Regions from separate parts of the Lysobacter sp. FW306-1B-D06B genome, predicted to be linked through region 1. Evidence: riboswitches for the same ligand, from Rfam matches in the RefSeq annotation. Region 1 holds a riboswitch; the other holds the start of a gene.
The links. Region 1 has a riboswitch for cobalamin ahead of btuB (TonB-dependent vitamin B12 receptor). Riboswitches for the same ligand answer to the same signal wherever they lie in the genome.
Positions count from the first base shown of each region.

Region 2: another riboswitch for cobalamin. It lies ahead of btuB (TonB-dependent vitamin B12 receptor); the one in region 1 lies ahead of btuB (TonB-dependent vitamin B12 receptor).

Region 1 is NZ_CP151802.1:1,719,732-1,723,312, reverse strand. It holds gene AAFF32_RS07915 (hypothetical protein) at 1-44, opposite strand, end outside; gene btuB (TonB-dependent vitamin B12 receptor) at 69-1,913, opposite strand; cobalamin riboswitch at 2,045-2,280, opposite strand; gene clpB (ATP-dependent chaperone ClpB) at 2,560-3,581, opposite strand, start outside.
Region 2 is NZ_CP151802.1:147,461-151,041, reverse strand. It holds gene btuB (TonB-dependent vitamin B12 receptor) at 1-1,802, opposite strand, end outside; cobalamin riboswitch at 1,965-2,173, opposite strand; gene AAFF32_RS00710 (TfoX/Sxy family protein) at 2,394-2,771, opposite strand; gene AAFF32_RS00705 (GAF domain-containing protein) at 2,768-3,253, opposite strand; gene bioD (dethiobiotin synthase) at 3,323-3,581, shown strand, end outside.

The sequences.
Region 1 (3,581 bases):
GCGGCGAACAGGCCCAGGTTGGCGTGGCGTGTCAGGGGTTTCATCGGCGGCCTCACGTTGGTGTCCGCTCAGCGGACGGTGGGTTGATAGCGCACGGTCAGCAGCCAGGTGCGACCCGGCTGGTTGTAGAGCGCGGCGGTCTCGTAGCGTTTGTCGAAGGCGTTGTCGAGCGAGGCCTGCACGCTCCATGCGTCGGTGAATGCATAGCCCGCACGCAAGCCGAACAGTCCGTACCCGCCCATGCGGGTGGTGTTGGCGAGGTTGTCGTAACGCTCGCCCACGCCGATGACGCTGGCGCCGATGCTGAAGCGATCGAACTTGCGATCAAGGTCGATCCGTCCGGACTGCTTCGCACGGCGCGGCAGCAACTTGTCGTGGTTGACGTTGTCGCCGTCGTTGCGCGGGTCCAGCCAGGTGAGGCTGGTGCGCAGGCTCCAGTCCATCCAGACCACGCCCGCGGTCGCTTCCACGCCCTGGATGCGCGCGCGGTCGATGTTGTTCGGGCCGCCCATCGGGCCGAGCGTCGAGTCGAAGGCGATCAGGTCGTCGATCTTCGTGTCGAATGCATTGAGCGACCAGGTGCCCCAACCGTGTTCGCCGCGCAGGCTCACTTCGACACTGCGCGAGGTTTCCGGGCCCAGGTCGGGGTTGCCGTAGCCGGGGAAGTACAGCTCGTTGAACGTCGGCGCCTTGAACGCGGTGCCGTAGCTCGCACCCAGGCGCAGCGACGGCGTGAAGTTCCAGCCCCACAGCACGCTGCCGGTGGTTTCGCCGCCGAACTGGCTGTCGTCGTCGCGGCGCGCGCTCGCCTGCACGGACTGCGTGCCGAACGCCTGCTGCCACTGGCCGAACACGCCGCGGTTGATGCGACGATCACGCGCGTAATCGGTGTTGCTGTGCACCTTGTCGCCGAGCCAATCGAAGCCCAGCGTCAACAGGCCGGTGGCAAGGCCGACGTCGGCCTGCAACGAGCCCACTTCGCGGCGGGTATCGAAGGTGGAGGAATAGACGCCGTTGAGGAAGTTCTCGCTCAGGTCCGCGCTGGTGCCCAGCCCGGCGGTGAACTTCAAACGATCGCCCGGCGTGTAGCGCACACGACCGCCGACGACCTGCTGCACGGTGTCGGCTTCGTTGTTGGTGCTGCCGTCGTACTCGTTGTTGCCTTCGGCGCGGAAGGCGCGCAGGTCGGCATCCCACTGCTCGCTGAAGCGGTAGCCGCCCTGCAACGTCAACGACGTGTTGCGATAGCCGTCCTTGTCGGGATCGAAGTTGCGCGTGCCGCGGTAGGCGTTGATGCCGTCGGTGCTTTCGTGCGCGGCGTTGATCGCATACCAGGCGCCACGCGAGGGATCGCTCGCCTGCCCGGCGACGCCGGCCGCGTAGCGTTGCGTGTTATCGCTGCCGACGGCGGCGCTGGCGCTGGGCGCGAACGCGCCTTGCGGGCGGCGGGTGAAGATCTGGATGACGCCGCCCAGCGCTTCGGAACCGTACAGACTGGAGAACGGACCGCGCACGATTTCCACGCGTTCGATCTGTTCGACCGGGATGTCTTGCAGCGAGGCACCGCCGCTGGTGGCCGAACCGATCTTGATGCCGTCGATGAGCACCAGGACGTGGTCGGACTCGGTACCGCGCAGGAACAGCGACGTCGACTTGCCCGGGCCGCCGTTGTTGGCGATGGAGATACCCGCGCGCCCCGTCAGCAGGGCCGGCAGCGAGGCCGGCTGCAGGCGTTCGATCTCGGCACGGTCGATCACGGTGATCGCGGCGAGCGCCTGGTCCTGCGTCTGCGCGGTGCGCGTAGCGGTGACGACGACCTGATCGAGATCGGTGGCGGCATCGTCGGCGAAGGCCGGGGCCGCGAAAGGAAGGGAACACGACAACGACGCCGCCAGCGCGCGGCGGCGGAACATACGGTGATGCGGATGCACTGACACACTCCTTGACCGCGCCTGCCCGCGCGGGAACGTTGGAAGAGGACAGGCGGAAGGAGGGTTATGGCAGCGGCACGCGAACGGCATGCGCCCCATGACATCGCCCACCGCGTGTCGGGTCGCACAAAGGCCGGTCTCCGGGCTTGCGAGCGAAGGCAGGGATTCCTGCGCTTCCGGTCCGCGCCTTCCCATGCGTGAGCACAGTGGCTGTGATGCGGATCGTCTTCTCGCCTACCGTTGCGGGGGCAGCTCCGGAATTGCCGGCCGTGCATGCACGACCCGGCGCACCGGATTCCCGTTTCAACCACCGGCCAGGCCGGCGGTCACCTCAGGCGGGGGCATCTTAGCAGCACCCGGGGTATCGGCAATGGTCGCGGAGCCTTCGTTCGGCGCGCCCTTCCCCACCGTTCGTCCTGAGCGTAGGCGCGAAGCGCCGAAGTCGAAGGATGAGCGGGTTGCCGCCCGTCTCCATCCTTCGACTTCGCTTCGCTACGCTCAGGACGAACGGTGAGAATGGGCGCTCTGTCGTAGACCGCGACGCAGCACCCGCATAACGCCGAAGCCCCCGCAGCTTCCACCGCGGGGGCTTCGAGTCGCAGCAGTCATCCCGCTACGGACGGGTCGCTTATCCCTTCCGGAACACCAACTGCCCGCCCTGCGCATCAACGCCGATCACATCGCCGCTGGTGAATTCGCCGGCCAGGATCTTCGAAGCCAGCGGATTCTCCAGCTGCTGCTGGATCGCACGCTTCAGCGGGCGCGCGCCGTACACCGGATCGAAGCCGACATTGCCCAGCAACGCGAGCGCCTCATCGGACAGATCCAGCTTGAGCCCGCGCTCGCCCAGCCGCTTCTCCAGCCCGTTGAGCTGGATGCGCGCGATCTGCCGGATCTGCTGCTTGTCGAGCGGATGGAACACGACGATGTCGTCGAGCCGGTTGATGAACTCCGGGCGGAAGTGCGCCTGCACCACGCCCATCACTGCGCTCTTCATCTGCAGGTAGGCCTGCGGCGAATCATCTCCGGACATCTCCTGGATCTGGTGCGACCCCAGGTTCGACGTCATCACGATGACCGTGTTGCGGAAGTCCACCGTGCGGCCCTGGCCGTCGGTGAGGCGGCCGTCGTCCAGCACCTGCAACAGGATGTTGAACACGTCCGGATGCGCCTTCTCCACTTCGTCGAGCAGGATCACGCTGTACGGGCGGCGACGCACCGCTTCGGTGAGGTAACCGCCCTCTTCGTAACCGACGTAGCCCGGAGGCGCCCCGACCAGGCGGCTCACGGAATGCTTCTCCATGAATTCGCTCATGTCGATGCGCACCATCGCATCGCTGGAATCGAACAGGAATTCGGCCAGCGCCTTGCTCAACTCGGTCTTGCCCACGCCGGTGGGGCCGAGGAACAGGAACGAACCCGACGGGCGATTCGGATCGGAAAGCCCGGCGCGCGAGCGGCGCACCGCATCGGACACGACCTTGATCGCCTCTTCCTGGCCGACCACGCGCGTGTGCAGGTGCTCTTCCATGCGCAGCAGCTTCTCGCGCTCGCCTTCGAGCATCTTGCTGACCGGAATGCCGGTCCAGCGCGCGACGACCTGCGCGATCTCTTCCGCCGTCACCTTGTCCTGCAGCAGCGTGAAGCCCT
Region 2 (3,581 bases), 1.6 Mb from region 1:
TCGTACTCGCGGTCGAACACGTTGGCCACGCGGGCCTGCAATGTCAGCGCGGGCGTGATGGCGTATTCGGCGCGCAGGTCGAGTGTGCCGTAGCCGCCCAGGCGACGCGTGTTGGCGACGTCGTCGAAACGCGAGCCTTCGCCCACGGCGGTCAGGCCGATGCGGAAATCGCCGAATGCGCGGTCCACGTCGACACGCGCGCTGTTCTTCGCGCGGCGGGCGAGTTCGTTGCCTTCGTAGAAGCCGCTGCGGTTCTCGGTGTCGAGGTAGCTGATCGCGCCGGCGATGGTCCATTCGGCGACGGTCGTGTCCACGCCGAGTTCGGCGCCCTGCATGCGCGCGCGTTCGACGTTGTTGGGCAGGCCCAGCGCGGCGTCGAAGGCGATGAGGTCGTCGACCTCGGTGCTGAAGGTGTCCAGGCGCACGTTGAGCGTATCGCCGCGCCAGGCCACGCCCAGTTCCCAGGTGTCGGAATCTTCCGGACGCAGGTTCGCGTTGCCGAAGAACGGAAAGTAGAGCTCGTTGAACGTGGGCGCCTTGAACGCGCTGCCGTAGCCGGCGGTGATGCGCCAGTTCTGCGCGAACTCGATGCCGTATGCGGCGCTGCCGGTGGTGTGGCCGCCGAACTGTTCGTTGTCGTCGCGGCGCACGCTGGCTTCCAGCGATTGCGCTGCGAAGCGACCCTGGTACTGCACGAATGCGGCCTTGTTATCGCGGCTGCTCTCGTCGTACGGCGTGGTACTGCTCACGCTGTCTTCCAGCCAGTCCAGGCCGACGGTGAGCAGGTGGTGCTCGGCCAGGCCGAAGTCGCCCTGCAGCGTGGCGCTGTCGCGGTAGGTGCTGAAGTAGTCGAGGTAGGTGTCGCCGAGGTAGTTGTCGGACGCGTCCTGGTTGCGGCCGGCGGTGAGGTGCAGGTCGACGCGGTCGTTCGGGTGCCAGCGCAGCTTGCCCCCGACGACCTGCTGCACGGTCTTGGCGCGGTCGGTGAAGTCGCCGTCGAATTCGTTGTCGCCTTCGTTGCGCAACGCGTGGCCTTCCAGGGTCCACTGCTCGTTGAAGTCGACGCCGCCACGCACGGAGAGTGCGTCACGCGTGTAACCGTCGCGGTCGGGCTGCGAGTCCGGCGCGATGAAGCAACCGGCACCGTCGAAGGTCACCGGGTCGAAATAGCCGTTGCAGGCGTTGATGCCCTGCGTGTGGCTGCGTGAGTAGTCGGCGCCGAACCAGGCGCGGCCGTTGCCGCCGCCGAAGCCGGTGGCGAATTCGTTGAGGCCGTTGGAACCGCCGCCGACGGTGACGCGCGGAGCGAAGCCTTCGCGGTCGCGTCGCGTGAACACCTGGATCACGCCGCCGATGGCGTCGGCGCCGTACAGGCTGGAACGCGGGCCGCGGACGATCTCGACGCGGTCGATCAGATCGACCGGCAGATCCTGCAGCGAGGCCAGGCCGGACGTCGCCGAACCGATGCGGATCCCGTCGACCAGCACCAGCACGTGGTCGGATTCCGCGCCGCGCAGGAATAGCGTGGTGAGCTTGCCCTGGCCGCCCTGGTTGGACAGCGTGATGCCGGCGCGTCCGCGCAGCAGGTCGGGTAGCGAACGCGCCTGGCTGCGGCGGATCTGCTCGGCGTCGACCACTTCCACCGGCGCGAGCGCATCGTTGACCGTCACGGCGGTGCGGTTGGCGGTGACGACGACTTCGTCCAGATCGGTCGCCTGCGGCGCGGCGTGGGCGAGCGCGGGCAGGGCGAGCGCGCAGGCGAACGCGAGGGCGTGGACGGGGGCATTGCGGCGGAAGGACATCGGAATTCTCCAGCGCACGACGGCGCCGACGGCAAAAGGAACGGTTGCCGGGAGAGAGTGGGCCGCGGAATCGGAAGCGGAACGCCGACGTCGCCGCCGCGACGCCCTCCGCATCGCAACCAGTGGCGGGTCCATGCTGATTCCAGACAGGCTGTTTCCAGTCGGGACCCTTGCGTCGCAGGCCGGTCTCCGGACTCGCGAGTGGAGGAGGCCCTCCGGCTGCGGCGCCTTCCCGTGCGTGTGCACAGTGGCGGTGTGCCGAGCTCGAACTCGCTTACCGTTGCGGGGGCAGTGCCGGACTGGCCGCGTGGCGGCGTCACCGACTTCCCGTTTCAACCCGCCGGCAGGACGCCGCCGGGTCACCTCGAAGCGGGGCGAAGTCTACGGCATTTTCGCGTGGAGGCTTGGGTTCGCGGTGTGCAAAGCCCTCTCACGCTTGCGGGAGAGCGGTGGGAGCGAAGGAAAGCGCGCGGAGCGTTGAAGGGCCCAGGCGAGTCTGAAGCCTCGTCTCCGTTTGCCCTCATCCGCCCTTCGGGCACCTAGTCCCGCAAGCGGGAGAAAGGGAGGTGCTCGGAGTGCAGACTGTCTCGATCAGTCCCGATCCGCAGGCTCGTCGAACAGCGTCGGCATCGCGATGGTGTCTTCCTCGCGGGCCATCTGCGTCGTCGTAACCGGCGCGGCGGCCGGCTTGTAGCGCGGCGGCGGCAGCAGGGCGGTGGCGGCATCGGCGGCCTGGATGAGCTCGCCGCGGCGCTCGTCGGAAATCTCCTGCCAATGGCAGTCCTGCAACGCGCCTTCGATGGCGTACAGCAGGTTCAACGTCGGCTTGAAGCCGGCGCGCTTGACGCGCATGAAGGCCTCCACCGTGCCCACCGCGGCGAGGTCCTCGCGTGTGCGCAGTCCGACCTGGCGCAGCCAGGCGGCGGACTTCGGGCCGATGTTGCGCAGCTTGTCGGTGCTGGTCGTCATTCCAGTGACTCCACATATGCCCGCGCGATGGACTCCAGGCCGTGCTGGTCTTCAACGTTGAAACGGTCCAGGACCGGACTGTCGAGGTCGAGCACGCCGATCAGCTCGCCATTGGCGGAGACCAGTGGCACGACCAGTTCGGAGTTGGAGGCCGAGTCGCAGGCGATGTGGCCGGGGAAGGCGTGCACGTCGGGGACGAGCTGGGTCTGCCGGGTGGAGGCGGCTGCGCCGCACACGCCCTTGTCGAGCGGAATGCGCACGCAGGCGGGCAGTCCCTGGAACGGACCCACGACCAGCTCGGTGCCGTCGAAGAAGTAGAAGCCGGCCCAGTTGAGTTCCGGCACCGCGTTGTAGATCAGCGCCGCCAGGTTGGCGGCGTTGGCGATGCGGTCGCGTTCGCCATGCATGAGCGCACGCGCCTGCGCGAGCAGTTGCGCATACTGTTCCGACTTCGTGCCGCTTAGACTTTCGCTGGTGAACATGAGTGCCTCTTTTCCGCAGTCTACCAGCGTACTTGGGGCCGGCAGGGCCGCTCCGAAAGGGGCCGCGTCGTGAGCCGCGGCTGGTTCGTCACCGGCACCGACACCGGCATCGGCAAATCGCTGGCCAGTGCGACGCTGTTGCATGCGCTGCGCGCGCGCGGGTTGCGCGCGGTCGGCATGAAGCCGCTTGCCAGCGGCTGCGAGCGCACGCCGGAGGGATGGCGCAACGAAGACGCGCTCGCCCTGCAGGCGGCAAGCGCGCCGCGCCCTGCGTACGAGGACGTCAATCCATTCGCCCTGCCCAATCCGCTGGCGCCTGAACTGGCTG